DNA from 3 places in the Klebsiella sp. Sb-30 genome. Region 2 is predicted to be linked to each of the others. Evidence: predicted binding sites of a transcription regulator. Region 2 holds the regulator's gene; each other region holds the start of a gene.
The links. Region 2 encodes Fur, which represses iron uptake genes when iron is present. Its sites were predicted from a motif close to ATAATAATGAGAACNACTATCAA; they were not measured.
Positions count from the first base shown of each region.

Region 1: the regulator Fur is predicted to act here: its motif matches at 4,437-4,459, upstream of fhuE (ferric-rhodotorulic acid/ferric-coprogen receptor FhuE).
Region 3: the regulator Fur is predicted to act here: its motif matches at 5,994-6,016, upstream of AC236I_RS03195 (siderophore-interacting protein).

Region 1 is NZ_CM172749.1:3,275,275-3,283,541, reverse strand. Features, by position in the region: gene AC236I_RS15375 (metal-dependent hydrolase) at 1-234, shown strand, start outside; gene ptsG (PTS glucose transporter subunit IIBC) at 538-1,971, shown strand; gene fhuE (ferric-rhodotorulic acid/ferric-coprogen receptor FhuE) at 2,146-4,341, opposite strand; gene hinT (purine nucleoside phosphoramidase) at 4,701-5,057, shown strand; gene AC236I_RS15355 (YcfL family putative periplasmic lipoprotein) at 5,061-5,435, shown strand; gene lpoB (penicillin-binding protein activator LpoB) at 5,457-6,092, shown strand; gene thiK (thiamine kinase) at 6,073-6,891, shown strand; gene nagZ (beta-N-acetylhexosaminidase) at 6,912-7,934, shown strand; gene ycfP (alpha/beta hydrolase YcfP) at 7,961-8,267, shown strand, end outside.
Region 2 is NZ_CM172749.1:3,731,736-3,740,002, forward strand. Features, by position in the region: gene kdpE (two-component system response regulator KdpE) at 1-561, shown strand, start outside; gene pgm (phosphoglucomutase (alpha-D-glucose-1,6-bisphosphate-dependent)) at 738-2,378, opposite strand; gene seqA (replication initiation negative regulator SeqA) at 2,411-2,959, opposite strand; gene ybfF (esterase) at 3,143-3,916, shown strand; gene ybfE (LexA regulated protein) at 4,050-4,343, shown strand; gene fldA (flavodoxin FldA) at 4,493-5,023, shown strand; gene fur (ferric iron uptake transcriptional regulator) at 5,316-5,768, shown strand; gene AC236I_RS17490 (ChiQ/YbfN family lipoprotein) at 6,100-6,432, opposite strand; gene chiP (chitoporin ChiP) at 6,480-7,883, opposite strand.
Region 3 is NZ_CM172749.1:659,157-667,423, forward strand. Features, by position in the region: gene ebgA (beta-galactosidase subunit alpha) at 1-1,723, opposite strand, end outside; gene ebgR (transcriptional regulator EbgR) at 1,965-2,948, opposite strand; gene AC236I_RS03180 (tRNA-binding protein) at 3,167-3,499, shown strand; gene ygjG (putrescine aminotransferase) at 3,588-4,967, opposite strand; gene AC236I_RS03190 (PadR family transcriptional regulator) at 5,234-5,827, opposite strand; gene AC236I_RS03195 (siderophore-interacting protein) at 6,065-6,838, shown strand; gene AC236I_RS03200 (glycerone kinase) at 6,950-8,267, opposite strand, start outside.

The DNA of each region.
Region 1 (8,267 bases), 460 kb from region 2:
GCCGAACAGCTGCGCGATGCCGCGCGCTATGTTCCGCTCGACCGCCTGCTGGTGGAAACCGACTCGCCGTACCTGGCGCCGGTCCCGCATCGCGGCAAAGAGAACCAGCCGGCAATGGTACGCGATGTTGCGGAATACATGGCGGTACTGAAGGGGGTTTCGCTTGAGCAACTGGCGCAACAGACCACGCAAAATTTCGCCAGCCTGTTCCACATTGACCCCGCCAGACTGTAACCTGCCGATCTTTCTATTATTTTAAGGCTCGTAATTAATAGGTAAAGCGAGTAAAGTTCACCGCCACAAAATGGGCGGTGAAGGGTTTTTTGCAACATCCAGACACGGCTTATGTAAGTTGGTGTAAATTTTTCAACGCTGACTGATTGAAACGTGATAGCCGTCAAACAATGATTCCGTCAATTATTTTACTCTGTGTAATAAATAAAGGGCGCTTAGATGTCCTGTCCACGGCACGGTTCTCCCCCCGTGCCAATGCGTGAAAACGTAAAAAGCACCAAATACTCAGGAGCACTCTCAATTATGTTTAAGAATGCATTTGCTAACCTGCAGAAGGTCGGTAAATCGCTGATGCTGCCGGTCTCCGTGCTGCCTATCGCAGGTATCCTGCTGGGCGTCGGTTCCGCAAACTTCAGCTGGCTGCCAGCCGTTGTTTCCCACGTTATGGCAGAAGCAGGCGGTTCAGTCTTTGCCAATATGCCATTGATCTTCGCTATCGGTGTGGCGCTTGGCTTCACCAATAACGACGGCGTATCTGCGCTGGCTTCCGTTGTTGCTTACGGCATCATGGTGAAAACCATGGCGGTCGTTGCGCCGCTGGTTCTGCATTTACCTGCTGAAGAAATTGCGGCCAAACACCTGGCTGATACCGGCGTACTCGGCGGTATTATCTCTGGTGCTATTGCAGCGTACATGTTCAACCGCTTCTACCGTATCAAGCTGCCTGAATATCTGGGCTTCTTTGCGGGCAAGCGTTTTGTTCCGATTATCTCCGGTCTCGCCGCTATTTTCACCGGCGTGATCCTGTCCTTCATCTGGCCACCGATCGGTACTGCTATCCAGACCTTCTCTCAGTGGGCGGCATACCAGAACCCGGTTGTGGCGTTCGGTATCTACGGCTTCATCGAACGCTGCCTGGTACCGTTTGGTCTGCACCACATCTGGAACGTTCCTTTCCAGATGCAGATTGGTGAATACACCAACGCGGCAGGTCAGGTCTTCCACGGCGATATCCCTCGTTATATGGCAGGCGACCCGACTGCGGGTAAACTGTCCGGTGGCTTCCTGTTCAAAATGTACGGCCTGCCGGCTGCTGCTATCGCGATTTGGCACTCCGCTAAGCCGGAAAACCGCGCGAAAGTGGGCGGTATCATGATCTCCGCAGCGTTGACCTCGTTCCTGACCGGTATCACCGAGCCGATCGAGTTCTCCTTCATGTTCGTTGCGCCGATTCTGTACGTTATCCACGCAATTCTTGCCGGTCTGGCCTTCCCGATCTGTATCCTGCTGGGTATGCGTGATGGTACGTCGTTCTCTCACGGTCTGATCGACTTCATCGTCCTGTCTGGTAACAGCAGCAAGCTGTGGCTGTTCCCGATCGTCGGTATCTGCTATGCCATCGTCTACTACGTTATCTTCCGCGTGCTGATTAAAGCACTGGACCTGAAAACTCCGGGTCGTGAAGATACCACTGAAGACAGCAAAGCCGGTGCGACCAGCGAAATGGCTCCGGCACTGATTGCAGCGTTCGGCGGTAAAGACAACATCACTAACCTTGATGCATGCATCACCCGTCTGCGCGTCAGCGTGGCCGACGTAGCGAAAGTTGATCAGGCTGGCCTGAAAAAACTGGGCGCTGCTGGTGTGGTTGTTGCAGGTTCAGGTGTTCAGGCAATCTTCGGGACCAAATCCGATAACCTGAAAACTGAAATGGATGAATACATCCGCAGCAACTAAGTCGTGATGTGGGGAGACTAAGGCAGCCAACTGGCTGCCTTTTTTATTGCTGCCTTGGGCCGCGGATGAACAGGTGAATAAGAGACGAGATGGATGATATCGGGGATGAAAAAGCCCCCGCCGTATTATTCACGAGCGGGGACTGACTGGTAGAGAACAGCTTAAATCGATAGATCAGAAGCTGTAGCTGGCATTAACTGAGAAGTTGCGTGGCGCACCATACACGCCGTAGCTACCCAGATAGTCGTAGTACTCTTTGTCGAACAGGTTGTTGACATTGCCCTGCACGGCAAAGTTTTTACTCACCTGGTAGCGGGTGAACAGATCGATAATCGTGTAACCGCTTTGGGTAATCGTGCTGACGTTGTTCGGGCCATTATCAAGCTCTTGCCAGGTTTTATTCTGCCAGCGCGCGCCGCCGCCGATGGTCAATGCCGGCAACACTGGCAACTGGTAACGGGTGAACAACTTCAGTGAGGTACGCGGCTGGCTTGGGTTAACCGCATTTCCGTCTTCATCTTCTGCAACGTAGCGACTGCCGCCAAAGGTTAATTGCCAGTTATCGGTCAGCGCACCGTTCAGCTCAAATTCAATCCCTTTGCTGACGGTGCCATCGACAGATTTATATGCCGTCTGGCCGCCAGAACCTGGAATTGTTGTCCCGGTATTCACGGCGACGTTGTCCTGTTCAATACGGAAGAGGGATACCGTTGCTGTCAGACGAGTGTCGAACCAGTCACCTTTCACGCCTGTTTCATAGCTCTTACCGGTCGTCGGATCGAGGAACACACTATTGATATCGCGCTGGCCGGTCGGCTGGAAGATAGAGGTATAGCTGGCGTAAACGGACCAGGTATCGTCGATGTCATAAATCAGGCCGGCATACGGGGTCACGTCGTCGAATTTTGCGTGACGGATTTCATCCGGCTGGCGCTCGAGGTTATATTTAGCGCTCCACTCTGTATAGCGGGCGCCAAGGATCAGGTGCAGCGGATCCGCAAGGGAGATGCGCGACGCGGCATACAGGGATTTCTGCCGGATCACGTCGCGCTGATAGAGCGCAAAATTGGACCATGCCGGGTCGGACAGCTTACCGTTATAGTCGTAAATACTGCCAACGTCCATCAGGCCATAGTTATCGTTAACCGGATAGGCGTTGTCATAGTTATTGCGCTGGCGGCTATAGCTGCCGCCGAACATGACTTCATGCTGGCGGCCCAGCAGGTTGTACCCGCCGCGTACGAATGCGTCCACTGAGTCCTGTTTACGTTGACCCTTGTTCCAGCCGCCCCAGGCGCCATACCATTTGGATGCGTCATACAGTCCCGTTGCTTTATCGGGATAACCGTCGATATACATTAACTTGCTGTCAAAGTTGGTTTCCGCGTGCATGGTATTGATTTTGGCTTCCCAGCCGTTATCAAAGCGCTGTGTGAGGTTGGCGAAGATTTTGGTTGAATCGACGTTAGAGTAGGTCCAGTCGGCCGCGGTGTTAAAGCCTCGACGGAAATGGGTCTTGCTGCCATCGCTGAACATTGACGGGAAACCGCCCCAGGTCGGGCTGTCTTCCTCACTCTCCTGATAGTCATAGCCCAACGAAAGAGTGGTGGAATCCGTGACGTCCGCATCCACGACGCCGTAGATGAATTTTTTACGATAGTGGTTACGTTCAACCCACGAATCCTTATCCTGGTAGCCGGTGATGACCCGTCCCCGGACGTTGCCCGACTCGGTTAACGGAGCCTGGAGATCCAATACATAACGTTGATTGTTCCAGCTGCCATAGGTGGCAGAAACCGAGCCTTTAAATTCTTTACTGTCGGCATGCTTACGTACCATGTTGACATAGGCTGAAGGGTTGCCCGTACCGCTCATTAACCCCGCCGCGCCGCGTACTACTTCGATTTTGTCATAAATTGCCGTATCGCCAGCGGTATCGCCGAAGTTCCATCGGTTATCGAGGAACGTTGGCATATCTTCATACGCAAAGTTGCTGACGAAGAAGCCGCGGGAATAAAAGTTAGTACGATGGGTGTCAACGCGGGATGCGCTCACGCCGGTCGTATTATCCAGAACCTGTTCGATAGTGTTGAGTTCCTGGTCCTGCATGCGCTGCTGGCTGATGACACTGACGGATTGTGGGATATCCCGTTGTACTAATAGCAGTTTAGTGCCAGTGGTGGTGGTTTTAACGCTGTAATCCTGCTGCTGGGCATCAGGCCTGATTTCCGTTGTACCTTCTACAATGATGGTATCGTCGGTATCGGCGGCGGCAATGCTGAGGCCGGGATGAAGCGCCAGCGCAATACCAACGGCCAGCAGGGACGGCGCGATACGCCGATCCCGGGAATTAATCGTGAGAAGCATCATAAACCCTTAATCAAATAGTTATTGTTATGTGCCGGGACTCTACGGCCACGGTCATATCGTGTCTGGAAGCGCACCGCATCCAATAGTGAATACAAATGAGAAATATACGCATTAGTATTTAATGTGTAAACAGAAGTAAGAAGTGTTATCAGAAACGGCAATTAGCGCTTCGGTTAAACGCATTCACCGGAGATATGATTAATCCATCAGCAGCTAACAGCGCCGCGGGATAAGAAAAAGCGCATTCAGGTTGAAAGAGGAGGAGTAACTCGCTCATACTCTTAGGCGAATCCTGTGCATCCGCGTTTATCTGCAGAGGCAGGCCAGAGCACGGTATAAAAATTAATAAGGAATCAGTCATGGCAGAAGAAACGATTTTTAGCAAAATCATTCGCCGGGAGATCCCGTCGGATATGGTTTATCAGGATGAACTGGTGACCGCTTTTCGCGATATTTCCCCGCAGGCGCCGACCCACATTCTGATTGTCCCCAATATCCTGATTCCTACCGTCAACGATGTGACCGCTGAACATGAACTGACGCTGGGGCGCATGATGACCGTGGCGGCAAAAATTGCGCGTGATGAGGGTCTTGCTGACGATGGCTATCGTCTGATTGTCAATTGCAACCGCCACGGCGGCCAGGAAGTCTACCATATCCACATGCACCTGCTGGGCGGTCGCCCGCTAGGTCAGATGCTGGCTCACAAAGGTTAATCGATGCGCGCAGCTCATTTCGGCCCGCTTCTGGCGGCTGTGCTCCTGGTCGGGTGCGGTTCCCATGCGGAAATCCCCGTGGGTGAACAGCAGACTCTGGTGATGGAATCCAACGTGCTGGCGGCGGGCATCAGCGCCGATGCGCCAGAGGTCACGGCCTCAGAGATTCAGGCAACCGCCACTTCCAGACTGTTTAATGAACGACAGGAACCGATCACCGTGCATTACCGCTTCTTCTGGTATGACGCCAGAGGACTGGAAATGCATCCGCTGGAGCCGGCCCGGAGTATCACGGTGCCTGCGCACTCTTCTGTCACCTTGTACGGTAGCGCGAATATTTTGGGGGCGCATAAGGCCCGCCTGTATCTTTATCTGTAAGGGGTAATTGTAATGATTAAAATGTGTCGCTACGCGTTAATCACGGCACTGGCGATATTCCTTGCTGGGTGCGTGGGGCAACGCCAGGAGCCCGCTCCCGTTGAGGAGGCGCAGCCGAAGCCAACGCAGCCCGCCCAGCCGCAGCCGACGGTACCAACCGTACCTACGGTTCCGACTATTCCGGGGCAGCCAGGGCCGATTGAACACGAGCAGCAGCCGGCACAGCCAGCGCCGCGCGTGCGTCATTATGACTGGAATGCGGCGGTACAACCGATGGTGGGGCAAATGCTGCAGGCAGGCGGCGTCAATGCGGGAAGTATTCTGCTGGTCGACAGCGTGAATAACCGCACCAACGGCACGCTAAACGCCGGAGAGGCGACGACGGCGTTGCGCAATGCCCTGAGCGGCAATGGCAAATTTACGCTGGTGTCTGCCCAGCAGCTGGGCGTGGCAAAACAGCAGCTGGGTTTATCCCCTCAGGATAGTCTCGGCAGCCGCAGCAAAGCGATGGGGATTGCCCGTACCGTGGGAGCTCAGTACGTGCTGTACTCAAATGCGACCGGCAACGTCAATTCACCTGAGCTGAAAATGCAGCTGATGCTGGTTCAGACCGGCGAGATTATTTGGTCAGGTAAAGGTGCCGTTCAGCAACAGTAAACTGACGCGCGATGAGGTGTTGTCGCGCTTTTTTCCCCGCTATTCACCTGTCGCCGGCCTGGGCCAGAATGGCCTGAGCGGCGGCAGCTGTATTATCAGCGACGGCGTCCGGCGGCTGGTCCTGCGCCAGCCGCACGACCCCGACGCTCCCGCCCGTGAATTCCTCCGCCAGTACCGCACCCTGTCTCGCCTGCCGAAGACCGTCGTCCCCGCGCCGCTTTTCTATTCGCCGGGATGGCTGGCGGTGGAATATTGCGACGGCGAGATGAAAAGCACGCTTCCGGAGTGCCCGCGGCTGGCAGGGTTATTGTATCATCTGCACCGGCAGCCGCGTCTGGGCTGGCGTGTGGCGCTGGCACCGCTGCTTGAACGCTACTGGCTGGCCTGCGATCCTGCGCGGCGCACGCCGCTGTGGTTGCGTTGGCATAAACGTTTGTTGCAGCGCGGCGAGCCTCGCCCTCTGCGGCTGGCGCCGCTACATATGGATGTGCACGCCGGCAATATTGTCCATACGAAAGCGGGGCCGCGGTTGATCGACTGGGAATATGCGGGCGATGGCGACATTGCGCTGGAGCTGGCCGCGGTGTGGATTGCGCCGACGGCGCATCGCCAGCTGGTCACCGCATATTCCCGGCTGGCACATATTGATGAGCGGCTGCTGTGGCGACAGGTACAACGCTGGCGTCCCTGGGTCATATTGCTGATGGCGGGCTGGTATGAACGCCGCTGGCAGCAGACCGGCGACCGGCAATTTATCACGCTGGCAGATGAAACATGGTGTCAGTTAGGCAAAGAATGAAAAGGATAAGAGAGGTCAGTGTGGGTCCGGTAATGTTGGATGTCGAAGGGTTTGAACTGGATGCGGAAGAGCGTGAGATTCTCGCTCATCCGCTGGTGGGCGGGCTGATTTTATTCACCCGCAACTATCACGATCCGGCCCAACTGCGGGAGCTGGTGCGCCAGATCCGCGAGGCTTCGCGCAATCATCTGGTGGTGGCCGTCGATCAGGAAGGCGGTCGCGTTCAGCGCTTTCGCGAGGGGTTTACCCGACTGCCGGCCGCGCAATCTTTTGCGGCGCTACTGGGGATGGAAGAGGGCGGCGCGCTGGCGGCTCAGGCCGGTTGGCTGATGGCCAGCGAGATGATCGCGATGGATATCGATATCAGCTTTGCGCCGGTTCTCGATGTCGGCCACATCAGTGCCGCGATCGGTGAACGCGCTTATCATGACGATCCGGATAAAGCGCTGGCTATCGCCCGCCGCTTTATCGACGGAATGCACGAGGCGGGAATGAAAACCACCGGGAAACACTTCCCGGGACACGGCGCAGTGACCGCGGATTCGCATAAAGAGACGCCGCGAGATCCGCGTGCTGAAGCCGAGATTCGGGCCCGGGATATGGCGGTTTTCCGCACCCTGGTGGCGGAAAATCGTCTCGACGCCATTATGCCTGCCCACGTTATCTACAGCGATGTGGATCCGCGCCCGGCCAGCGGTTCAGCGCACTGGCTCAAGACGGTGCTGCGCGGTGAACTGGGTTTCGATGGGGTGATCTTCTCTGACGATCTGTCGATGGAAGGGGCGGCGATCATGGGCAGCTATGCCGAACGCGGGCAGGCATCGCTGGATGCAGGTTGCGATATGATCCTGGTCTGCAATAATCGTAAGGGGGCGGTCAGCGTGCTGGATAACCTGTCGCCGATCAAAGCAGAGCGTGTTACGAAATTGTATCATAAAGGTTCATTTACCCGTCAGGAGTTAAGGGATTCTGCCCGTTGGAAGACGGTTAATGCGCAGCTGGAGCAGCTCCACGCGCGTTGGCAAGAGGCGAAGTCTGCGTAATTGACCTGAAGTCTGGTGAGGATGCGATGATTATCTATTTACACGGTTTTGACTCAAACAGTCCCGGAAACCATGAGAAGGTGCTGCAGCTGCAGTTTATCGATCCCGATGTGCGTCTGATAAGCTACAGCACGCGGCACCCAAAACATGATATGCAGCACTTGTTAAAAGAAGTCGATAAAATGCTGCAGCTTAATACTGACGATCGGCCGCTGATTTGCGGCGTCGGTCTGGGCGGCTATTGGGCGGAACGGATCGGTTTCCTTTGCGATGTGCGTCAGGCTATTTTTAACCCCAATCTGTTTCCTGCGGAAAACATGGAAGGGAAGATCG
Region 2 (8,267 bases):
GAAGCTGCAACCCGCAAACCTGATTTAGTCATCCTCGATCTTGGGCTACCCGACGGCGACGGTAATGAATTTATTCGCGACGTGCGCCAGTGGAGTCAGATGCCAATTATCGTGCTGTCGGCTCGCACCGAGGAGCACGATAAAATTGCCGCGCTTGACGCCGGCGCCGATGACTATCTTAGTAAGCCCTTTGGCATTGGCGAACTGCAGGCGAGATTGAGAGTTGCGATGCGCCGACATGCCGGCGCGCAAGCCGACGAGCCGCTGGTGCGCTTCGCCGATATTGAAGTCGATATTCCCGCCCGCCGCATCGTCCGCGGTGACGAAGAGCTCCACCTGACGCCGATTGAATTCCGTCTGCTGGCGGTGCTGTTAAATAATCCCGGCAAGGTCCTCACCCAGCGCCAGCTGCTCAATCAGGTGTGGGGGCCAAATGCGGTGGAACACAGCCATTATTTACGCATTTATATGGGGCATCTGCGGCAAAAGCTGGAAGTTGACCCGGCGCGCCCGCAGCATTTACTGACCGAAACGGGGATCGGCTATCGGTTTATGCCATAGCGCGACGCCTGTCGTCATCATGCGGGCACCACCGATTAAAAACAGCGAACCGATGAGTGGGGGCAATAAAAAAGGGTCCCATGATGACCATGGAACCCTTCTGTGCCACTCAACAGGAACAACCGCGCCTTACCGGGACGACGCTCCTCTGAGAATGCCTGTTCGTTTCACCTGACTCAGGCGTTTTTCAGCACTTCGCTGACGATTTCCACCGCTTCTTTCTCGATCTGCTTACGATGTTCTTCACCCAGGAAGCTCTCGCAGTAGATCTTGTAAGCATCTTCCGTACCTGACGGACGCGCGGCGAACCAGCCGTTGTCGGTCATCACTTTCAGGCCACCAATCGATGCGCCGTTGCCCGGCGCGGCGGTCAGACGTGCGGTGATCGGATCGCCGGCCAACTGGCTGGCGCTGACCATTTCCGGCGACAGCTTAGACAGCGCCGCTTTCTGTGCGGATGTAGCCGAAGCCTGCAGACGGTTATAGCTCGGCGCGCCGAAGCGGGCAGCCAGTTCGTCGTAGTGCTCCTGCGGGTTTTTACCGGTGACGGCGGTGATTTCCGCCGCCAGCAGGCACATGATGATACCGTCTTTGTCGGTCGACCACGGGGTTCCGTCAAAACGCAGGAACGATGCGCCCGCGCTCTCTTCGCCGCCAAAACCGAAGCTGCCATCGAACAGACCGTCAACAAACCATTTAAAGCCCACCGGCACTTCCACCAGCTTGCGGCCCAGGTCGTTAACCACGCGATCGATCATCGCGGAGGAGACCAGCGTCTTACCAACGGCGACATCCTGGCCCCACTGCGGACGATGCTGGAACAGGTAGTTAATCGCCACCGCCAGATAGTGGTTCGGGTTCATCAGACCCGCCGGCGTGACGATGCCGTGACGGTCATAATCCGGATCGTTAGCAAAAGCCAGATCGAACTTATCGCGCAGCGCCAGCAGCCCTGCCATCGCACACTCAGAAGAGCAGTCCATGCGAATGGCGCCGTCTTTATCGAGGTGCATAAAGCGGAAGGTTTGATCGACGTGATCGTTGACGATAGTCAGGTCGAGTTTGTAGTACTCGGCAATACGTTTCCAGTATTCGATACCGGAACCTCCCAACGGATCGACCCCGAGCTTCAGACCGGCTTTCTGAATCGCCGCCATGTCGACGATATCCGCCAGCCCTTCGATAAACGGTTGCACCAGATCCTGCTCTTTAACATGACCGGATGCCAGTGCCGCATCGAGGGAGATGCGCTTGACGCCCTGCAGACCCGAGGCCAGCAGTTCGTTAGCGCGATTCTCTACCACTTTGGTGACGTTGGTATCAGCCGGGCCGCCGTTCGGCGGGTTGTACTTAATACCGCCATCTTCCGGCGGGTTATGAGACGGCGTAATCACGATGCCGTCCGCCAGCGGACCACCTTTTTTGTTGTGCACCAGGATGGCATTGGAAATGGCCGGCGTCGGGGTGAAACCGTTGTTTTCCTGCACGATAACATCAACGCCGTTGGCCGCCAGCACTTCCAGTACGGAAATAAAGGCCGGTTCGGAGAGCGCGTGGGTATCTTTACCCACGTAGCAGGGACCGGTAATCCCGTTCTTCGCGCGGTCTTCCGCAATCGCCTGAGCGATCGCCAGAATATGCTGCTCATTGAAGTTATGGCGCCCTGCACTGCCACGATGGCCAGAGGTGCCAAACTTCACCGCATGCTCCGCGTTGCCCGCTTCCGGCTTCAGTACGTAGTACTGCGCGGTCAGCTGAGCGACGTTAATCAAATCACTCTGTTGTGCAGGCTGACCCGCACGCTTATCGATTGCCATTGCCTGATCCTTCTGATGCAAGGTGAATAAAACTAGATCGTGCCGCAGACCTTCTCAATTAATTCCGCTGGGAACTGCATCGACTGCATGATGTGTTCGATCATGCTGCACTTACGACCGGTATTGGTATTGGTGATAACCCACCACGGAGTACCAGGAACCTGTTTCGGTTTGGTCTGGTTACCGCTTTTTAGCAGGATCCGCGAATCTTCGGCAAAGTACACGCGGGTGCGCCCGTGCAGAGACTCGGTGGCCTCAGCAAACGCTTTGTTATCTAAGGAGTACAGCGTGGTCAGGACCAGCATGAAGCGGTTTACCGCGCGTTTTTGTTCGGCGTATTCATCAGATAACAGCAGCTCGCGCATCGCGCGGACTTTATCTTTTGCCGGATTCACGGGCTTCGCTTCGACGGCAGGCGTCGCAGCCGGCGCCGGCGCAGCTTTTACGACCGGTGCGGCAGTCTGGGAAACGGCGGAAAATTTCAGCATGCGCCGTAAAATGTCGGATGCACTCTCGCCAATATGCTGGGTGTGGCTGGCAATATAGCGATAGAGATCATCATCAACTTCAATTGTTTTCATCTTAATCCAGTGCGATATCTTATTCTGAATACAAGTTGTCAGGATTATAAGGACAAATCCTGACCGCGGATAGCGTCAAACCAGGATGGCGGTAAAACTCAGATAGCTCTGGGTCTTGCAGCCGGATGGCAGAATGTCCAACATAATACCCTAACCCGACGAAGCGAAAAAAAGAACTTTGCCATGAAATTAAATAGCCGCACGCAATCTGCACAAAATCCGCACAATAATTCCCCTGTTGTCCTGGTTCACGGTCTGTTTGGTAGTCTCGACAACCTGGGCATCCTCGCCCGCGACCTGGTGAACGACTACGATATTTTGCAGGTTGATATGCGCAACCACGGTCTTTCCCCCCGTTCGCCGGAGATGACCTACGCGGCGATGGCGCAGGATCTGATCGATACTCTTGACGATCGGCAGATAGAGAAAGCCACCTTTATTGGTCATTCGATGGGGGGGAAAGCGGTCATGGCGCTTACCGCACTGGCGCCGGAGCGCATCGCTGGCCTGGTCGCCATTGATATTGCCCCGGTGGACTATCACGTGCGCCGTCATGATGAAATTTTCAACGCCATCAATGCCGTCACCGACGCCGGCGCCGCGTCCCGTCAGCAGGCGGCCACGGTGATGCGCCAACATCTGCAGGAAGAAGGCGTGATTCAGTTTCTGCTGAAATCCTTCGTTGATGGCCAGTGGCGCTTCAACGTACCGGTATTATGGGATCAATATCCGCACATCGTGGGCTGGCAAACGGTTCCTGCCTGGCCTCATCCGACCCTGTTCATCCCGGGAGGCAACTCGCCGTACGTCACCGATGAGTATCGCGATACCCTGCTCGCCCAGTTCCCACAGGCGCGAGCGCACGTCATCGCCGGCGCCGGCCACTGGGTGCATGCGGAGAAACCGGAAGCCGTCCTGCGCGCCATTCGTCGCTATCTGACCGCTTTGCAGGCTTAACTGGCTAAAAACTGCCCGACCGCGCTGCAGAATGCCCGCGGTCGTTGGCGCAGCGGTTCGCCTGATGTATTATGGCGCGCTATCTGTGTCGGCTATAGCCCGGCAACTTGTTTCCCCGAAGTCACTCTGAATCATGGCAAAAGAACAAACGGACCGTACGACATTAGATTTGTTCGCAACCGAGCGTCGCCCGGGTAGACCAAAGACCAATCCGCTTTCGCGCGATGAACAACTGCGCATAAATAAACGCAATCAGCTCAAACGCGACAAAGTTCGCGGCCTGAAGCGTGTGGAGTTAAAACTCAACGCTGAAGCGGTTGATGCGCTCAACGAGCTGGCGGAAGCTCGCAATATGAACCGCAGCGATTTGATCGAAGAGATGCTGATGAACCAGCTGGCAACCCTGCACAGCCGGGATAAAGCCTGAAAATCCTCAAAAAAACACTTTCATGTAGCAGAGTGTGCAGTCGGGCGTGATTGCTGTTTCCGCGCCCTCCCCTGTTCTGCTATGATTGCCGTTATCTGCGGGCATTACGCCACTACCACATCATTAAGTTTCAAGAGGTTATTTTACTCATGGCAATCATCGGCATCTTTTTTGGCAGCGACACGGGCAACACCGAGAATATTGCAAAAATGATTCAGAAGCAGCTTGGTAAAGATGTTGCTGATGTTCACGACATTGCCAAGAGCAGCAAAGAAGATCTGGAAGCCTACGACATCCTGCTGCTCGGCATTCCGACCTGGTACTACGGTGAAGCTCAGTGCGACTGGGATGACTTTTTCCCGACGCTGGAAGAGGTCGACTTTAACGGTAAACTGGTTGCGCTGTTTGGCTGCGGCGATCAGGAAGACTACGCGGAATACTTCTGTGACGCGCTGGGCACCATCCGCGACATCATTGAACCGCGCGGCGCCACCATCGTTGGCCACTGGCCGACCGCGGGCTATCATTTTGAAGCCTCTAAAGGCCTGGCGGATGACGATCACTTCGTCGGCCTGGCTATCGATGAAGACCGCCAGCCGGAACTGACCAACGAACGCGTGACTCAGTGGGTTAAGCAGGTCTCTGAAGAGCTGCACCTCGAAGAAATCAAAAACGCCTGATGATTGTGCGGCGTTACCGTTAAGTTTCGCCGCATTAATAGATAGAAGCAATCAAACTAATAGCTACAAGTTTTTAACTTTTAATCACATATCTGTACAATGTCCTCTGATTTAACGAGGTCAGGTGACGTAGTTTGTAGCTGGGACCTCGTTTTTGACAGCATACAAGGCCCGATACTTGCAGTTTTCATTTAACGATGGCAGTTCTATAATGAGACGCATTGCATCGGGTGATTCTCTGTATTACTTCCGCTGATGGAAGTAGATCGTTTAGCAACAGGACAGATTCCGCATGACTGACAACAATACCGCATTAAAGAAGGCTGGCCTGAAAGTCACACTTCCACGATTAAAAATCCTGGAAGTCCTGCAGGAACCGGATAACCATCACGTCAGTGCGGAAGATTTATACAAGCGCCTGATCGACATGGGTGAAGAGATTGGTCTCGCTACTGTTTATCGCGTGCTGAACCAGTTTGATGATGCTGGCATTGTGACTCGCCACAACTTCGAAGGCGGTAAATCTGTTTTCGAACTGACCCAGCAGCACCATCACGATCATCTTATTTGCCTCGATTGTGGCAAAGTGATCGAATTCAGCGATGAGTCTATCGAAGCGCGTCAGCGTGAAATCGCCCACCGCCACGGCATCCGTCTGACCAACCACAGTCTGTACCTTTACGGTCACTGTGCGGAAGGCGACTGCCGCGAAGATGAACATGCACACGACGCGCTGGAAAAGTAATTTCCCACCGCGTGGACCACAAAAAGCCAACCTGACGGTTGGCTTTTTTATGTGCAAACGCCTACCCTTTTCTGCGCGCGGTATGCTCGTCGAGAGCACGGGTAAACGGTTCCTCATCCCAGCGGTTTGCCAGCGCTTCTCGTACCAGAGCCTGTTGGGTTTTCGGTACCATTCCACCTAATGGTGGGTCGGTATCAAGATTGGTGGGGAATGAGTAGCCCCGGGCAGCCACGGCAATCAGTGCCTGAACATCGCCACAGGATTGCGCGCCATGAAAAACGCCTGATGGTTAACATCAGGCGTTTTTACTGACAGGATCTGGCGCCCGCGATCAGGGCCTGGTGTTGTTGCTGCGAATCTCTTTCCAGATACGATCGCAACGCGCTTTCACCGCCTGGTCATTGCCGGTACGGGTCGCCTGAATACACTGTTGGTAATCCAGAACGCGCACGCTTTCCTGGTTGGCAAACGCCTGATGCTGTTTATCTTCTTTCAGCACGTCGAGAACGCTCTGGCAGGCCTGAACCTTATCCGGATTCCCTTCCGCCGTATTGATACAGGCGCTGTAAGCATCTTTTAGTTTCGTATCTTCTTTTGGCGCGGGGGACTGCGTACAGGCTACCAGGCCCGATGCCATAACCGCGATGAGCAATAGCTTCTTCATAATTGACCTCTCAGGTTTGCGGCAGGTTTACGCCTGCCGCCGCGGCATCAGAAAATAGTGAACGGAGCAATAACCATGAACTTCACGTCACGCTCATCCTGGAAGATATTGCCATAGCCACCGCTCCAGCTCGGGATGTCGGAGTGGTTGTCGTATTGGGTAAAGTGCAGTTTAAACAGCGTTCCTTTTGCCCGGCCGTCCTGTACGGTGTACATGGCATCGAGGCTATACGCGGACTCTTCCAGCCGTTTGTCCGGATTGTAATAGGCGTCCGGCGTGGACATTCTGCCCGGTTTGGCATCCCATGCGTAGACGTAAGAGGCGCCAAACGCCCAGCCCGGCATATTCCAGTTTTTCATGTCATACATCGCGCCGAAGAACACCGCTTTTTCACCGTTGGCGTTGAAGTCAGAACGGTTATCCCACCATACATCAAGACGACCGTTGGAAGAGGCATAGGTTGGGGTCATACGCTGCAGGAAGTAGCCCTGCTGGCCTTCAGCTTTCACCCAGGTGCCTTCCAGACGCAGGTCGAGGACATCAGCAACCTTGTAGCCAAAGGTCAGCGCCTGCAGCCAGGCAGTACCGTCGTAGATATCGTTCGTGCCGCCGTTACTGACTTTGTCGCGCGTACCATAGAACTGGTAGCTGGTGTTTAACGGCGTACCCGCGATATCAAATTTGTAGCTGGCCTTGGCAAAATACTGGTCGATATAGCCTTCAGCCTGGCCAAACGCCGCTTCCAGCACGAGGTCATTTTTAAAATCGTATTTGGCGCCCAGGGAGTGCAGATAATCGACTTTGGTTTTCTTGTCGTTCTGGTAGAAATTATCCATCTCGATGTGCCATGGCGCTTTGTATTCGTTCGTCCACATATAGGAGAAACTCAGCGCGCCGGCATCACCGTAATCAAAGTTGGCGCCGGCTTCAGCCCCCTGGTAAGTACCCGGCATAAAGCTCCAGTGCGGAGCCAGCAGCGTTTGCCCGGTTGGCTGGATATAACCGCCGCGAGCCCACACCGGGCCATATTTAAATTTCGCCGCAGCTTTATACAGGCTGATTCCGCTCTTATCGCCAGAGTAATCTTCGTCGTAGGCTTTATTCTTTGAGGAGAAGGCAATTTCGTTCGGGTGACCGCTTTCGCTGCTTTCCGCCATTTCAATTGCGGTGAAGGCAGCCACGTCAATACCAAACATATCAGCGGCATAGCCGGACTGGAAATCCAGATTGGCGTTCCAGGTCGAATGGGAAAGGTTGGTTTTGTATTTATCGCCGTCGGTCACATCTTTCCGGTCGCGCTCACGCTGCCAGTAGTAGATGCCGCCGGTTAAGGTGGAATCATCAATAAAACCTGCTGCGCTGGCCTGCGGAACAACGATCCAGCCCGACATCGCGGTGACGGCGGCAATAGCCAGCGCCAGCGTACTACGTTTGCCACTAAACGTACGCATGTGCATATCCTCTTTGACGTTTTAAAAACGCGGAGCCAAAGGCAAGCCGCGAAAAAATAAATAAGACTGCTAAAAAGGTGGAGCGGTAAAAGCCGCGTAACCACTGTTGATAGACTATTTTTCGTGACGCGAATTATCAATCTCTTTCGCCGATCAAAGCTTAAGATTATGACAAAGCGCACATATTCTATTTCTTTTTGTAACAATATCAGGCCTCATCCTTTTTTATACGTAAGTAATTACTAAATAGAAAGAAAATACAGAATGAAAGCGCTTACAGCCGTTTTGTGTACCGGTGGGAGGAGTGGCAGAGCTGACAGATATGACAAACAGTAAACAAGATTAATTCGCATCGCGAAAATAACGAACTTAATTCACTGATTC
Region 3 (8,267 bases), 2.3 Mb from region 2:
TATAGTTGTTCGGGTAGTCGCCATAGTCGCCGCCGAATTTGTACCATACTGCACCGTTCTCATCGGTGGCCTGAATACCGTGATCGCACCACTCCCACACGTAGTGGCCCTGAATGCTGTCGTGCTGGTAAAAAACGTTCTGGTATTCGGTCAGCCCGCCCGGGCCGTTACCCATGGCGTGGGCATATTCGCAGATAATGCGCGGCTTCTCGTGCGGGTGCTCGCCGAACTCATTCATCAGCGGTACGCGGGTATACATGGTCGAGATGATATCGACGACTTCGGCGTCGCGGTCCTCTTCGTAGTGCACCAGGCGGGTATCATCCAGCGCTTTGGTGGCGTGATACATCGCGCGAATGTTACAGCCGTAGCCGGATTCATTCCCCAGAGACCAGATGATGATTGACGGGTGGTTTTTCTGCGCGTGTACGTGTCGCACGATGCGCTCAACGTATACGTGCTCCCAGCCTGGGTCATCGGTAATGCGGCTCAGGTTGCCGACGTTGGCGAAACCATGGGACTCCACGTCGGTTTCCGCCATCACAAACAGGCCGTAAATATCGCACAGCTCATAAAAGCGCGGATCGTTTGGATAGTGGGCGGTGCGCACCGAGTTGATATTGTGCTGCTTCATTAACAGCAGATCTTTTTCGACGCGATCCATCCCGACGGCGCGGCCTTTCAGATGGTCGTTGTCGTGACGGTTGACGCCATGGAGCATCACGTAATGGTTGTTGATATAGAACAGGCCATTGCGCACCTTAATGTCGCGAAAACCGACGCGCTGCGGGATGATTTCGAGCACTTCACCGGCGGCGTTTTTCACCGTCATCACCAGATGATAGAGCCAGGGATTCTCCGCCGACCACTGCTGCGGGGCGGTGACATCAATGGTGAAACCGCTCTCCAGCGATTGCCCGACCGTCAGGCGACCGGTGGTACCCTGATACAGCGCGCTGTCGCCATCAAACAGAGTATATTCCACGCTGACATCGGCAGGCCGGCCGCTCAGATTTTCCAGCACCAGCTGGCAGGAGAGGGTGGCGTCGCGGTAATCGTCATTAAAATCAGTACGTACGGTAAAGTCCTGCACGTGAAGTGGATTTTTACCCACCAGGTAGACATCGCGGAAGATCCCCGCCATCCACCACATATCCTGGTCTTCAATATAGGTGGAGTCTGCCCACTGCATTACCCGCACGCACAGCAGGTTATCACCGGTTTTCACCGCCGCGCTGATATCAAACTCGGCGGTCAGACGACTGCCTTTGCTGAAGCCAATATACTGGCCGTTGACGTAGACTTCGAAGTAGGTCTCGACGCCGTCGAACTTAATCAGGGTCTGCTTACCCTTCCAGCCGTCGCCGAGGGTGAAGATGCGCTGATAGGCGCCGGTTGGGTTGTCAGTTGGTACGTACGGCACGTCAATCGGGAAGGGAAAACCTTCATCGGTATACTGAAGCTGCCCGTGGCCTTCCATCTGCCACATTCCCGGCACGGTGATCGGACCCCAGCCCGCGATATATTCGCGGGTGAACGCCTCCGGAACCAGCAGCGGGTGCGTGAAGAAGCGGAAGTTCCATTGCCCGCTAAGCGATAAAAAGCGGCTGCTGGTTTCGCGGACAAAGGTGCGCGCCTGCGCCAGCGTATCGTAAGAGAAGAAATACGCTCGCGGCGGCAGCCTGTTTTCATGAGTCAGTTGAAGATTTTCCCAGCGATTCATATCGCCTCCCTGTACGGATCTGATGTAATACGTCTATTTTAGTAAAACTTTTACTAAATAAAATGGGCGGGGATGATTTACTTTAACTCGATCACAAAATGAGCGTTGTCAGAGGGGGGCGAACGTGCAAATCAGAAAATACCGGGGAGCGGAATTTTACCGCATTTACGCCGGGATGGACGTAGAGGAAGTCTCCCCGGCCGGCCTGGTGCCGCCGGGGAAGTTTCGCGCGAAGAGGGTGTTATCGGGTGGTGCCGCGCAGCTTCAGGACGCTGGGGACAAAGACGTTCAGCGGTAACGCCCGGCCATCGCGAGCTTTTTCGTACAGCAGGTTCACCCCCTGGCTTCCCATCATTTCTGAGTGGATGCGCACGGTCGACAGTGGCGGGAAGGTGAAACGCGCGGTCGGAATATCATTCACGCTGATTAACGAGATATCTTCAGGTATCGACAGGCCGCGTTCGTGAATGGCGCGCAGGACGCCGATGGCAATCGAGTCCGAGGCGACAAATAGCGCCATCGGGTAGTCTTCCTGAGCCAGCATTGTTTTCGCCAGCTCATAGCCCGACGAGCTGGAGAAACCGCCGCGCCAGATATCACCCTGTGAGACCACGCTTTTTAGCTGTCCGTACTCAACGAATGCCATTTCGCGGATATCGGCTTTGCCGGGTTCATCCTGGCCACCGATAAAGCCAATACGTGAAGCCCCCTGGGCGATAAAGAAGTCGATCACCTCTTTGGCGATGCGCACCAGATCGATATCCACCGCATCGTAACTGCTGTCTGGCTCATGAAAATCGATAAAGCAGATATTGTCGGTCAGCGCGGTGGCGGCTTCGCGAATGGCGCGGGAAGGCTTGCCGACGATCAGTACGCCGGTGGCTTTTTTCAGTTCGGGTAGCGCGCTGTTGAGGTAGCAGTTGGTCAGCTCGATCCCCAGTTTTTCGCACTGGGTTTCAATCCCGTGGCGGATTGCCAGATAGTAAGGATCGTTAATCTCCAGATCCTGCTGGTAGCTGTAGAGCGCCAGAATATGGTGATGGCCCACGGCATGAACCTGCGCCTTACGCGAACTGCTGCTTTTATATTCCAGCTTCTCCGCAATCTCCAGGATACGGTGCTTGGTCTCTTCTTTCACGTTCAGGGTCGGATCGTCGTTTAATACCCGTGAAACCGTCGCCAGTGAGACACCCGCTTCGGTTGCGATATCTTTGAGTGTTGCCATCTTATTCCTTATCTGACGTTGCCCCATCTGCGCCCGCCCATTGTAAAGCAAGCTTGGGTTCCTGCATCTGTTTTCAGTAAATATTGCTGGTTTTATTCGCAGCGAACGGGGTCTTTTTTCCGCCATAAAGAGTGACGGAAGTAACATTCCTGTCAGCGGGATGCTGAACAAATAATTAAACTTGCTATATTTTACTAAAATTTTACTGGAGGTAAACGATGGATACTGTTGCTTACGATGATTTTGCCAGACTGGAAATGCGTACCGGGAAGATTGTTGAGGTTAAACGGCATGAGAATGCCGATAAGCTGTATATCGCGAAGATTGATATTGGTGAGCGTATCTTGCAAACGGTGACAAGCCTGGTGCCTTACTACAGCGAACAGGAGCTGTTGGGAAAAACGGTGGTGGTGCTGTGCAATCTGGCGAAGGCCAAAATGCGGGGTGAAACGTCGGAGTGCATGCTGCTGTGCGCAGAGACTGAGGATGGCAGCGAAAGCGTGCTGCTGACGCCGGAGCGTCTGATGCCACCTGGCGTACGGGTGGTTTAAGCTTCGTTTCTCTGCGTTAGGATATCGGCGATACCGCAGGAAAAGCGCCTCTCCCCGATGGGGAGAGGACAGCGAAGAGTAGAGAGCATCAGGCCTCTTCTACGGCAACCCGCAGTGCAGCCAGCGCCTGACGCGCCGCGCTGAGCACCAGTTCGCACTGCTCAATCGTCAGCGTCAGCGGCGGCTCTATACGAATGGTTTTGGCGTTATTTAACGTGCCAGCTACCAGTACCCGCTGGCGGAACATCTCGCTGGCGAAGTTATAGCCGATCTCGTTATCCACGAACTCAATCGCCATCAGCATCCCTTTACCGCGAACTTCATTTACCAGATCCGGATACTCACGGGACAGTTGATGGAAGCCGTTTAACAGCAGCTCACCTTTCTGTTCCGCCTGGGCCGGCAGATTCTGCGTCAGCAGGACGTTGATCGTGGCCAGCGCTGCGGCACAGGCCAGCGGATTACCGCCGAAGGTGGTGGTGTGCAGGAACGGGTTGTCGAACAGCACCGAGAACACCTCTTCGGTGGCAATCGTCGCCCCAATGGGCATAACGCCGCCGCCGAGCGCTTTGGCAAGACACAGAATGTCCGGCTGAACGTTTTCGTGCTCGCAGGCAAACATTTTGCCGGTACGCCCCATGCCGGTTTGCACTTCGTCGAGGATCAGCAGCGCGCCAAATTCATCGCACAGCTTACGCACCGCGGGCAGGTAGCCCTGCGGCGGCAGAATCACGCCCCCTTCGCCCTGTATCGGCTCAAGGATCACCGCCGCGACATCATCACCGGTTTTTTTACACTCGCTCAGCAGCGTACGCATCGCGTTGATATCGCCAAACGGCACGTGACGGAACCCTGGAAGTAGCGGCATAAAAGGCTTACGGAATGTCGATTTCGCGGTGGCCGATAGCGCGCCCAGCGACTTACCATGAAAAGCGCCGCTGGTGGCCACAAACGTAAATTTACCGCGCGGCGACTGGTAGGCTTTAGCGAGTTTCAGCGCCGCTTCGACCGACTCTGTGCCGCTGTTACAGAAGAAGCTGTATTTCAGCTTGCCGGGGGTTAACGCCGCCAGCGTTTTTGCCAGCATGGCCCGCAGCGGGTCAAGCAGTTCCTGGCTATGAAGAGGTTGTTTCGCGAGCTGATGCTCGACGGCGGAAATGACAACTGGATTACGGTGCCCTACATTAAAAATTCCAAAGCCACCCAGGCAATCGACAAACTCTTGTCCCTGAGTGTCGACAAGCGTATTTAACCCTCCCGCTTGCCACTCTACGGCTCCGTAATCCCCGCCAGCAGTAACCGATTTTCGGTACTCTAAAAAACCGGGATTCACATGCTCTTTAAAATATTCCCTGACCTCCTGGTTAAGTGCTTTCATCTCCTCATGATCAAGCGTTCGCTTCTCAATGAGATTCAGTGCGTGTGCGCTGCAGGCCAGAGCCGATGCGCTGGAAGGTAACCTGTTCAAAGTGAGCTCCTGGGACGGGCGTATCACATGATACTGAATTAAGTATTGCAGGGATTACGCCACTTCGGCACGGGAGCTGAAAATCGGGATAAACGCAGCGCGAAAGCGCATTTGCGCGAAATTTAATCTCACGGCGATATTTTTGGCATGTTTTACTCCTGAACGGGGGACGTTACCCGCCGGGAGGGAGCCCCGTGCGTGCTGCCTGGTGGTGCAGATTGCCCAATATGGGGGCAGGAGGGGGGACTGGCATCCCCCCGGAGGGGTTAATCGAGCTGGGAAATCTCCATTGCCGCGCGGTCAATGACGGCGACAATCTGTTTCAGCTGAGTCTCGCTGATGGCCTGTTGATTTACCTTTAAATCCAGTACGGCTTTAAAGTTCTCCAGCGCCCGCTTCATTTGCGGGTTTTTGCGCAGTTCACAGCCGACCATACGGGCCTGCAAACGTTCCTGGATATGGCCGAGCTGTTCCTGATTCTCGGCATGCAGGAGGCTGCCCTCTGCGGTTATGGCGATTTTTTTGCGGCCATTTTCCTCTTCGACGCTGATAAGACCCTGATCCTGAAGGAGATCAAGAGTTGGATAGATCACACCCGGACTCGGGCTGTAGTTGCCCTGGGTCAGGTTTTCTATCTCTTTAATCAATTCGTAGCCGTGGCTGGCGTTGCGGGTGAGGATGTCGAGGATCACCAGACGCAGTTCGCCATGGCCGAAGAAACGCTGACGGCGTCCGCCGCCGCCACCACCCCGGCGACCGTGTTCGCCATGTTCGCCGCCCCGGCGGCCATGCTCCCCGCGTTCGCTGTGTTCACCGTGGTGGCCACGTGGCCCTCGACCTTCTTCATGATGATGTCGCATAGTTTGCTCCTGTATGTTTTGATATATCTAATCTATATCTAAAAATTAATACTTAGCAAGCATGAATCTGAATATTTTAATAAGCATTTGATTTAAAATGATTTTATTTTGTTCGTTGTACTTTATTGCTTTTTGCTACGTCTATATCAAAAAAAACTTGCATTCTTTTTTAATGGCAATCATTATCATTTGGGTAAAGTTTAGATATATCTATAAATCTCACGAAGGCGAATGACGATGATAAAAACGAAAGAACCTCAGTACCCGAAACGCGTTCGCAATGAGCTGCGTTTTCGCGAGTTAACCGTGCTGCGCGTTGAGCGCGTCGGCGCCGCCTTCCAGCGCATTGTGCTGGGCGGAGAGGCGCTGGAAGGTTTTGTCTCCCAGGGTTTTGACGACCATACCAAACTCTTTTTCCCGCAAGCCGGTACTGCGTTTACACCGCCGCAGGTGACGGAAGAGGGCATTAACTGGGGGGAAGGCGTCCGTCCGGCAACTCGCGACTACACGCCGCTGTATGATGCCGAACGTCATGAACTGGCCTATGACTTCTTCATCCATGACGGCGGTATTGCCAGCAGCTGGGCGCTGGCGGCAAACGTCGGCGATAAGCTGGTGATTGGTGGGCCACGCGGTTCGCTGGTGGTGCCAGAGGATTATGCCTGGCAGCTGTATGTCTGCGATGAATCCGGTATGCCTGCGCTGCGCCGCCGTCTGCTGGGCCTTAGCCGCCTGCCCGTGCGCCCGCAGGTTACGGCGCTGGTGACGATCGGCGAGGCATCGTATCAAGATTATCTGGCGGATCTGCAGGGCTTTAATATTGAGTGGATCGTCGGCCATCATTCGTCCGTGGTGGCTGAACGTCTGGCGCAGGTGAGCGTGCCTGCGGAAGATTATTTTATCTGGGTGACCGGTGAAGGCGCGGTGGTGAAATCACTGCTCGGTCGGTTTGAAAATGATGAAATTGACCCGCAGCTGGTGCGTTCCCAGGCCTACTGGCACAGTAAATAGCCTGATGCCCGGGCTACGGCGTCAGCGCGTTGCCCGGGATAGCGGCTATTCTGTTCTGTCGTCCGGCTCAGCGTCGCGTCGCCGGGATATTCCGCTGCGGAGGACGCCGCCTTAGCGTTGTTCCGCCAGCGTTTTGAAGACCTGCGCGACCGCGTGGGCGCCCGGATCCATATTGCCCAGCAGGCTGTCGCTGTTAAGGTACGATGCGCGCCCGGCGTTGGCTTTACTGGCGTGGCAGGTGCGCTCGGCGCCCGCTTCCGCAGCGGCAAACGCCGCCTGTAAATCCGTCGGTGCGACAAGCAGCGACGCCAGCGCCGGCTGCAGCGCATCGATCATCGTGCGATCGCCCTCATCCGCACCGCCGTAAAACTTCATTTGCGCCAGACCGGCGTTTAACGCTTCCGCGACGCCGGCGCCTTGCTCCAGCTTCTGCCCGGCGGCGGTAAAGAAGATCGACATCAGCACGCCGCTGGAACCGCCCATCACCACGGTCAGACGTTCGCCGATCAGGGCCAACAGGGTCGCGAGATCGCCCAACGGCAACTGCTGGCGTTGCAGCAGGTCGGCAATATCGCGCGCGCCAGCGGCAAAGGTGGAGCCGGTATCGCCATCGCCGACTTTGGCATCCAGCGCATTCAGGTGCGCCTCCAGGTCAGACAAGGTACCGGTTATCCGCTTGACATAGCCCGCCACGACGTGATTGTCCGAAGGCTGGAACGCCACGCGGGTGCTGCGCAGCGAAGAGGGCATCACCTCAATGGTTCGTGGCTGCACCGGCGCCTGCCAGCTGGCCGTTTCCACAGCGGAAAGCAGCGCTTTTTCAATGCTCTCCTCCAGTACGATGGCGGTTATCGAGAAACCTTTCATATCCAGCGCCGTCACCAGCGACGCCGGGCCAATCAGCCAGTCGATCCGCTGATGGAGCGACGTGTCGGCCAGCTCACGCGTCAGAATCGCCATTTCCGCAACCGACACGCCGCCGAGGTTGTTCAGCATCACCGCCAGACGGCCGGTTTGTGGCAGGGCGGCGGTCAGTTTCTCCACCATCAGGCGGACAATCTGCGCGCTGTTCTGGGTGGCGATGACCGAGGCGCCGGGTTCGCCATGGATGCCCATGCCCAGCTCTGCCCGATCGGGATGGTGGCGCGGTGCCGTTTCAGCCTCCTGCGGCAGATGGCAACTGGAGAGCGCGAGGCCCAGCGTGCGGGTCTTGTCTGCCGCATATCGGGCCTCGCGCAGCACGGTAGCAAGATTGTAGCCACGTTCGGCAAAATAACCGGCCACTTTATGCACCAGGATGGTGCCGGCAATCCCGCGCGGATGCTTGTTATCCGGTAGCGAAATATCGTCGCCGACAATCAGCATTTCGACGTTGTAACCCAGGCGACGGGCTTTCTCGGCGGCGAGGCCAAAGTTAAGGCGATCGCCG